DNA from 2 places in the Halalkalibacter sp. AB-rgal2 genome. Region 2 is predicted to be linked to the other one. Evidence: a T-box and tRNA genes for the amino acid it is inferred to sense, from the RefSeq annotation. Region 2 holds a T-box; the other holds one or more tRNA genes.
The links. A T-box is a leader RNA that pairs with one kind of tRNA and senses whether it is charged. The one in region 2 lies ahead of ACERJO_RS16085 (valine--tRNA ligase), so its partner is inferred to be a tRNA-Val.

Region 1 (4,426 bases), on a different contig from region 2:
CTGACGTTAAAGGAAGTAAGAAAATTAATGGATTCGTTGAAGTTCTATCATCAACATTAAATAGACGTAAAGAGCCATCGTTTACATCGACGGTAACTGGACAATTAACCCGGGGAATGATTGTTAAGGTTTACGCCAAGCAAGGACAATTATTTCATATAGGCAGCCTTGATTGGTGCTCGGCCAATGCACCATATGTTAAGTATCACCAAGCGATTCATTACCGAAGATTATTACGTGTAGGATCTCCTCTATTGAGAGGAGACGATGTTCGATATGTGCAAGGTCGTATTAAAGTTCTTGGATTTGATCCTGGTTCTATTGATGGAATCTATGGTAATAGGACACGTTCTGCTGTAAGGATGTACCAACAATCACAACGTATTCAAGTGGATGGGATTGTAGGCCAACAAACGTGGGGGCAGTTGTTTGATTGAGGAATTTAGATAGAAAAAAGCTCCCAATAAAAAACCAACTCTTTATGAATCAGTTTTTTATTGGGAGCTATTCTTATTTATTAAAGAAGATTTTTGTTTCTAGTAAGAATCTACTTAAGGAAAACACCTATATAACGGAAGCATGAATTAAATTCGAAACGTAATGAATAATAGAAATCCTTTATGTATTAAAATTCGACTCTAAGCTCTATATCTTCGCCTATTTTATTCTTCTCTTCATCCATCGGAGCATCAATATGGATTTGTACCCATTCGACATCCGCTGCTAAAGAGCTCTCAAGGGAAAACATGATGTATCCATGCTTTCTTTCACCTCCAGCATACTCTTCATCCGTAGAACCTGAATCTAAATATTCGTTTATTCTTAAATCAACTTCAAGTTGTTCATCTGTACTTGTTGTTAAAGTAGCGTTATCTGTGTTGAAGATAACCGTTTCTTCAGAATTGTTTACAATGCTAAAGTCAAAGTCAATAATTTCAATGTAGTCAGTCCCCATATGTTGAGAGAAATCTCCCTTAAGTTGACCAGTTGTGATCCCAACGTGTGAAATGTACAATGTCAATGGTCCCACTTCTAGTGTTTCAATGTCTTCATTAATTTTAAGTAATGTAAATATACCTTCATCACTTTCAACTGTATTTTCTTCGGGAATGTCATTACTCTCGGCTGCAGCTTCTACATCTGTAGCATTTTCTTCGTGTTCAGTATCCTCCAGTGTACGCTCTTCTGAGGAATGATCATGATCGTCTTCCTCAATTGCATTTTCAGTGGTGCTTGCATCTTCATTACTACAAGCAATGATTGTGCAACTTAGAAAAATGAAAAGTAAGCCAAACAAACATTTTTTCATCAAAAATCTCTCCTTTCTCTTTTGTAAATGATAGATTATACTAATTTTCTACTGAAAGGAAGTTTTTAAGGAAAAAAAGTTCTTTATTTATAATAATTGGTAAATTAGTATTATTAGGATGAGTTTGATAATAGGTATAAATATACAAATGGAAGGGGATATAAATTATGTTTGTTTAGCTGGTTAAGAATTTTAAAGATTCATATTGGTTTTACATATTTTTTATAAAAATCTCTTGCCTTCAATGACCGATTTAGCTATAATATTTTTTGTCAGTATGAAAGTACAAGCTGGCCCGTTGGTCAAGCGGTTAAGACACCGCCCTTTCACGGCGGTAACACGGGTTCGAATCCCGTACGGGTCACCATACATATTGGAGGATTAGCTCAGCTGGGAGAGCACCTGCCTTACAAGCAGGGGGTCGGCGGTTCGATCCCGTCATCCTCCACCATCAGATTGTACAATAATAGTGGAGGGGTAGCGAAGTGGCTAAACGCGGCGGACTGTAAATCCGCTCCCTCCGGGTTCGGCGGTTCGAATCCGTCCCCCTCCACCATGTTTGTTTAATGGGCTATCGCCAAGCGGTAAGGCAACGGATTTTGATTCCGTCATGCGTAGGTTCGAATCCTGCTAGCCCAGCCAAGATTATCTTTTAGGCAAGATGATTGCCTTTCGAGCCATTAGCTCAGTTGGTAGAGCATCTGACTTTTAATCAGAGGGTCGAAGGTTCGAGTCCTTCATGGCTCATTTTTAACAATGCGGAAGTAGTTCAGTGGTAGAACACCACCTTGCCAAGGTGGGGGTCGCGAGTTCGAATCTCGTCTTCCGCTTCTACATAACGGGGCCTTAGCTCAGCTGGGAGAGCGCCTGCTTTGCACGCAGGAGGTCAGCGGTTCGATCCCGCTAGGCTCCACTTAAATAAACAAAAGGTGTTTAAAAGGAGTGCGGATCCTTTTAAACACCTTTTTGTTGAGCACTAGTAATAAACCAGGATAGTCTTTTGTTAATGAAAGAGAGGTGAGCTTCCTGCTTTCATTAACAAGTTAAAAAGCGAAGCAGGTGGATTTATATTACAACAACATTTACATCATGCATTAATAGGCTATGTTCCTAATATTTCACTTTTTTTAATGTCGTACTCTTCTTGGCTAATTGCCCCTGCATCTAATAACTGTTTAAATTTTATAAGTTCATCTGCATCAGAAGTTTTGTGTTCATTTTGATGGTTGTCGTTTTTTTGCCCATCGCAGATAAGTTGTAAGGTTGATAAGCATTCCTGGGCACTGTCATATATATTTTTGAAAATAAATCCGTTTCTTTTGGTCGAGGACTCAATAAAATTGACATAAACAGTTGGACTATGAAAGTCATTAACAGTAATTTTTAGTTTTAAGCTGTTACACACATTTGTATTCTTTCTTTTGCCGGTTATTCCACCGACTATTGCACCAGTCCCGCCGAATAAAGCTCCACCTATAAGCGCCTTACCTAGTCCACCTTGAGCCACTGATTCTCCATCTTCTAATAATTCAAAGTCTATGATATCACTGTAATTATAAACGGTAGACTTATTTCTTTTTCCCAGAAAAGAAGAAAGCGCTAACCATTTTTTGTTGTTGTCATCAAATTCCATAAAACTCCCGATGCTTTTGGTAGGGGAAAAATTACTGAGTTCAATTTCATTTTTTATTTTTGCTTCAATAGCAGCGTTTACGTCATCTTTGGTCATTTTATTAATTGGTTTGTTCATTTGTCCGATTTTTTTCAAGCCTGCTTTTTTAAAGCAACTCGGGCATATCCAATTTTTTTCTGCTATTCTGTATCTGTTTAAACCAGCCTCTTGATCACATACAGCACAAACTGCTTTTAAACTAAAAAAACCCATAACATCACTCCTTATTATAAGTATCGAAAATTAAGTAACAAATTCTTACTTATCACAATAAATACTAACATTTTCCTATTGCGCTATCAATTACTAAATCAAACGTCTTTTACTTAATGAAAACATCATGGGAAAAGAGAATCATATTAACTGCAGATGCTTAGAGATTTAGACGATAAGGTAGTCTTAGTTCATTTGAAGGGGGGTTAATTAGATGGAGCTATAATTAAACGAAGGTAATCATTATTACGTTGTCTGCGAATTTTCGGAGATACTCCCTGAAAAATTAATTATTTGGTGTGTTAATTGAGGTTGCTTATAATATGAATTCAGGTGAAATATACTCTCCTCCCTCCAAAAATTTACTCTATTAGAAAGAAGAACCCCTTTTAGAGCTATAGAGTGAACATGACAGGAAAAAAGAAGGAAATCCTAACCTAAATACTGTTATTTTATGATATTATTAAAAAGATTGAAACCTTGATGAAGGTTGATGCGTATATGATGTCAGAACCGTTTAGGTAGGGATATGAGAGATGGAGAGTACAATTAAACGATTAATTGGGGAAGTGAGAAAAGGCGATCAAGAGGCATTTGCTGAAATTGTTGAGCTATATAAAGATAAAGTCTATCAAATCTGTTATCGCATGCTCGGCAATGTTCATGAAGCACAAGATGTCGCTCAAGAAGCATTTTTGCGTGCCTATACAAATATCGATCGCTATGATATAAATAGAAAGTTCTCGACATGGCTTTTTCGAATTGCGACGAATGTATCGATCGATCGCTTGCGGAAAAAGAAGCCAGACTTTCACTTGCAGGATGAAGTGAAGGGGACAGATGGCGTGACGTTTGAATCACAGCTAGCTGCAGATGAGGAGCTGCCTGAGGATCAAGTCGTAACAAGGGAACTGCAGGATTGGGTTCAGAATGAAATTAATCAATTACCGATCAAATACCGAACCGCTATCATATTGAAGTACATTGAAGACCTCTCTATAAATGAGATAAGCGAAATATTAGATATGCCGCCTGCCACTGTGAAAACAAGAGTTCATAGAGGGAGAGAGGCGTTACGTAAGAGAATGCGCCACATGTAGAAAGGGGGGCCTTTGGATGACATGCGAAAAGCAATATGACAAGTTGATACAAGCGTACCTTGATGAAGAAATAACGAGTGAAGAACGAAAGCGGCTTAATGAGCATTTGGCTGAGTGTGAAGAGTGTAGAAG
Region 2 (4,426 bases):
TTTTTCTAAACGAGCGATTTCGGCATCCAAGTCAAGTAAACCAGCTAACGGCAGGTACAATTCTACTCCCGTTAACACTTGTGACATAGATTTCTCTGGAGCAGATAAGCCAACAGCCATCGTTAATGTTTCAGGATTACAGAACTTCTCAATATAGCTCTTTCCACGATTTAGTTGGTCCATCACTTCATCTGTTGAAGCATGAATAAGAAGCTCAATTTGCTTACTCATTGGAACATTTAGTTCCGCTCGTGTATTACGTACAGAACGGATAATATCTTTTAATAAGTCCATATCCTTTACAGCTTCATCAAAGATCCATTCATCCTTCTTAACAGGCCAAGAACTAACGGTTATAGATTTACCTTTGTGTGGTAGATGTTGCCATATTTCCTCGGTAATAAATGGCATCATCGGATGTAATAATCGCATCGTCTCATCTAAAACATACGCTAATACGGAACGAGTCGTATGCTTGGCTGCTTCATCCTCTCCGTATAATGGTAGCTTCGCCATTTCAATATACCAGTCACAGAAATCATCCCAAATAAAGTTGTAGAGAATTCGGCCCACTTCACCAAATTCATACGCGTCCATTAAACGAGTCACGTCACCAATCGTATGTTGAAGTCGAGTTAGAATCCATTTATCAGCAATTGATTTTTTACCTGTTAGATCAATATCCTCAACTTTTAACCCTTCCATATTCATTAAAGCAAAGCGAGAGGCGTTCCATATTTTGTTGCCGAAATTCCACGTTGATTCAACCTTTTCCCAATAAAAACGCAAATCATTTCCCGGGGAACTGCCTGTCGATAGGAAAAACCTTAATGAATCAGCCCCGTATTTTTCGATAACGTCCATCGGATCGACACCATTCCCTAACGACTTACTCATCTTTCGACCTTCTGAATCTCGTACAAGCCCATGGATTAATACATTCTCAAATGGTTTCTTATCCGTAAATTCTAACCCTTGGAAGATCATACGAGAGACCCAAAAGAAAATAATATCGTAGCCTGTCACAAGGGCGTTGGTTGAATAATAACGGTTATAGTCATTTGAGTCTTCATCAGGCCAACCCATTGTCGAGAATGGCCAGAGCGCAGAGCTGAACCATGTATCTAATACATCTTCATCTTGATCCCAATTTTCACTATCCTCAGGTGCTTCATGTCCAACGTGCACCTCTTCTGTTTCTTTGTGATACCAAGCCGGAATTCGATGCCCCCACCAAAGTTGACGTGAAATACACCAATCACGAATATTTTCCATCCAACGTAAGTACGTTTTCTCAAAACGATTTGGCACAAAGTTCACTTTGTCCTCTTCAGACTGTTGCAAATCGATTGCAGCATCAGCTAATGGTTGCATTTTCACAAACCATTGCGTCGACAAATACGGCTCAACAACCGCACCGCTTCGCTCTGAATGGCCAACCGAATGCATATGCTCTTCAATTTTGAAAAGAACGCCTTGCTCCTGCAAATCACGAACAAGCTGCTTACGACATTCAAAGCGGTCAAGACCTTGATACTGACCAGCATTTTCATTCATCGTTCCATCTTCATTCATGACGAGAATACGTTCTAAGTCATGACGATTGCCAATTTCAAAGTCATTCGGATCATGAGCGGGTGTAATTTTCACTGCACCAGAGCCAAATTCCATATCGACATAATCATCGGCGACAATTGGAATCTCCCTACCTGTAATCGGAAGCGTCGCCGTCTGACCAATAAGGTGTTTATAACGTTCATCTTCTGGATGAACAGCAACTGCTGTATCACCAAGCATCGTTTCAGGTCGTGTCGTCGCTACCTCAATCGAACCTGACCCTTCTGTTAATGGATAACTCATATGATAGAAGGCACCTTGAACATCTTTATAAATAACTTCAATATCTGATAAGGCGGTTCTCGTTTGCGGATCCCAGTTAATAATATATTCTCCACGATAGATTAACCCTTTTTCGTACAATGAAACGAAAACTTCTCGGACAGCCTTGGAAAGTCCTTCATCAAGCGTAAAACGTTCACGTGAATAATCAAGTGAAAGACCTAGCTTCGCCCACTGATTACGGATAAACGTCGCATATTCTTCCTTCCATTCCCATGATTTCTCTAAAAAGGCTTCACGACCAAGCTCATAACGGCTTGTCCCTTGTTCCTTTAGCTTCGCTTCAACCTTTGCCTGTGTGGCAATCCCCGCATGATCCATTCCAGGTAACCATAACGTATCATAGCCTTGCATTCGCTTCATACGAACTAATATATCTTGTAAAGTCGTATCCCATGCATGTCCTAAGTGTAGCTTACCTGTTACATTCGGTGGAGGAATGACAATTGAGTAAGATTCCTTATCTTCTCCTCCTGTTGCTTCAAAGAATTTCCCTTCAAGCCAATAAGAATACCATTTCGCTTCGGTTTCCTGTGGATTGTATTTCGTCGGCATTGAATGTTCTTGATTTTCCATATACACTTACCTCCAACCTTTTTCTATGTAGCTTATACTGAGAAAGCAAAGTGAGCTGAATCAGCATAAAAAAACTCCCTCATCCAAAGGACGAAGAGAGTTTGATTTCGCGGTACCACCTTTGTTTGTAGTCAAAAAACTACACACCTCAAACTGTTAACGGTCAGCTCCGGCTAGCCTACATTTACTTTCAGCATAGCAGCTCCTAGGCGACATTCAACTCATACATCTTAAGAAATCTCACAGCTATTGATTTCTCTCTCTGAAAGGTTCTGAGCTTACTCTTCCTATTCTTTGCAATCATTATATGTGATTATATTTTAGTTGATCTGTTTGTCTACGTCAAGAACAGCTCGATCCACATTATTACTTTCCTATACATCTTAATCACCCAAAGGAAACAAACCACATAATGTAGTAGTATGAGAAAGCTAGAAAGTGGGATGACCATGTTCAATAAACGATACCAACCGTATAAGCCTCCTTACCCTGGACGACCGAATTGGTGGTTAAAATGCAAGCTCATGTTTATGCAAATATTAGTTCCACTCATTATTTTCCAGCTCATTCGAACCTTATTATTTCCAACAACATTCGATGTCATTTTACTAACAATGATGATTGTCTTTTATTGTTCATTAAAGATGAAATTATTTTAGCATAACGCAAATAACGATAGACACAGAAAAGATCACCTTCTTTTCTGTGCCATTTTGTTAAATGAATCACTGCTTTTCTTCATCTGGAACGATGATCAACTTTTGTGTGATTCGCTGCACTCGGCGCATCGACATTAATCGTTTTTCTAAACGTTGAACGTGTTCTAGCTCTTTCATCGATCGATGTGAATGCACATAAGCTTCCACTGCAAAAGCAATCGGCTCTGGAAAGTTCAAATAGGCACACGTTAAGTATTTTTCTTCTTCAAGTAAAGGTAAATGTCCCTCATATCTCATAAACCAGGTCAAAATATCATCATCTGACCAGTACCCCTTTGAAAAGCTATATCGGCAAAAGCTCGCTAATTCTCGTGCTGGTGTGTCAATCGCTGCCCGTTCAAAATTCAATAACAATGGCTCATTTTCATTATTAAAAATCGCATGGGAGCGTTGCATTCTTCCATGACAAAGCACGGTTCGATACGTTTCCTTTTCTAAACATAGTTCATACCATTTCTTTAAGTGCTCCTTCGCTGTTTCAGCCATTTGATCTAACATATATGCATGCGTTAAAAACGTTAATTCAAATGGTGACATATAGGTTCTCTTTTCTGCTTGATCAGCAAATCGAGTTAATTCTAGTCTCCTAAGCTCCCATCGTTGTAATAGTTGATTATATGACTGTTCCACATTCTCTTTTAAAAAGGGCTGTGTTTTCACTGTTAGACGATGAATCGCTCCAAGCTGACTAGCTAGCCTTTCTTCCTTCGATTCTCGTGCTGTATATTCAACAGGCTCAATCCAAGGCATAACATAATAGGTGTGCTGATGTGTTGATACAGTGTATTCTCCATATTTTGTTGGTAAAACAGGAACAAGCTTGTTATAACCATGCTTCGTTAGCTTCTTTAAGGAATGTATAAATTCATCTGCCTGATGCCTTGAAATGTTTGATTCCTTTAAAGCGAACACTCCACGATTTGTAGTCACTTTTTTTATTTTTCCTAGCTCTTCAATTTCTTGTGGATATAAATCATAATAATACAAAATTGATTCGTAGCTCATGTTACAGACACCTTCTTTTTATCGATCATCTTACTCATCATACGAACTAGCTGTTTCGAAATATCCCATTCCTTCTTTACAAGCTGAAACCTTTCCTCAAACGACTCTCGATCGATCGCTCCATCTCCCACATTTATTTGCCAGTCGTTTAATTCATACGGTCTGAGCATTTCTGCAAGAATTTGAATCGATTGCTCTCTCTCAAGCTGATTGACTATTCCCTGCAT

Region 1: it has a tRNA-Val gene. The T-box ahead of ACERJO_RS16085 (valine--tRNA ligase) is inferred to sense a tRNA for this amino acid. The anticodon was not compared.

The regions. Positions count from the first base shown of each region.
Region 1 covers NZ_JBGUAV010000033.1:12,165-16,590, forward strand. The annotation lists gene ACERJO_RS18860 (peptidoglycan-binding protein) at 1-437, shown strand, start outside; gene ACERJO_RS18865 (hypothetical protein) at 626-1,309, opposite strand; tRNA gene ACERJO_RS18870 (tRNA-Glu) at 1,602-1,676, shown strand; tRNA gene ACERJO_RS18875 (tRNA-Val) at 1,685-1,760, shown strand; tRNA gene ACERJO_RS18880 (tRNA-Tyr) at 1,781-1,865, shown strand; tRNA gene ACERJO_RS18885 (tRNA-Gln) at 1,877-1,951, shown strand; tRNA gene ACERJO_RS18890 (tRNA-Lys) at 1,984-2,056, shown strand; tRNA gene ACERJO_RS18895 (tRNA-Gly) at 2,068-2,139, shown strand; tRNA gene ACERJO_RS18900 (tRNA-Ala) at 2,150-2,222, shown strand; gene ACERJO_RS18905 (SHOCT domain-containing protein) at 2,412-3,194, opposite strand; gene sigW (RNA polymerase sigma factor SigW) at 3,731-4,294, shown strand; gene ACERJO_RS18915 (zf-HC2 domain-containing protein) at 4,311-4,426, shown strand, end outside.
Region 2 covers NZ_JBGUAV010000023.1:47,248-51,673, reverse strand. The annotation lists gene ACERJO_RS16085 (valine--tRNA ligase) at 1-2,475, opposite strand, end outside; T-box leader at 2,559-2,779, opposite strand; gene ACERJO_RS16080 (hypothetical protein) at 2,925-3,134, shown strand; gene ysxE (spore coat protein YsxE) at 3,201-4,199, opposite strand; gene ACERJO_RS16070 (hypothetical protein) at 4,196-4,426, opposite strand, start outside.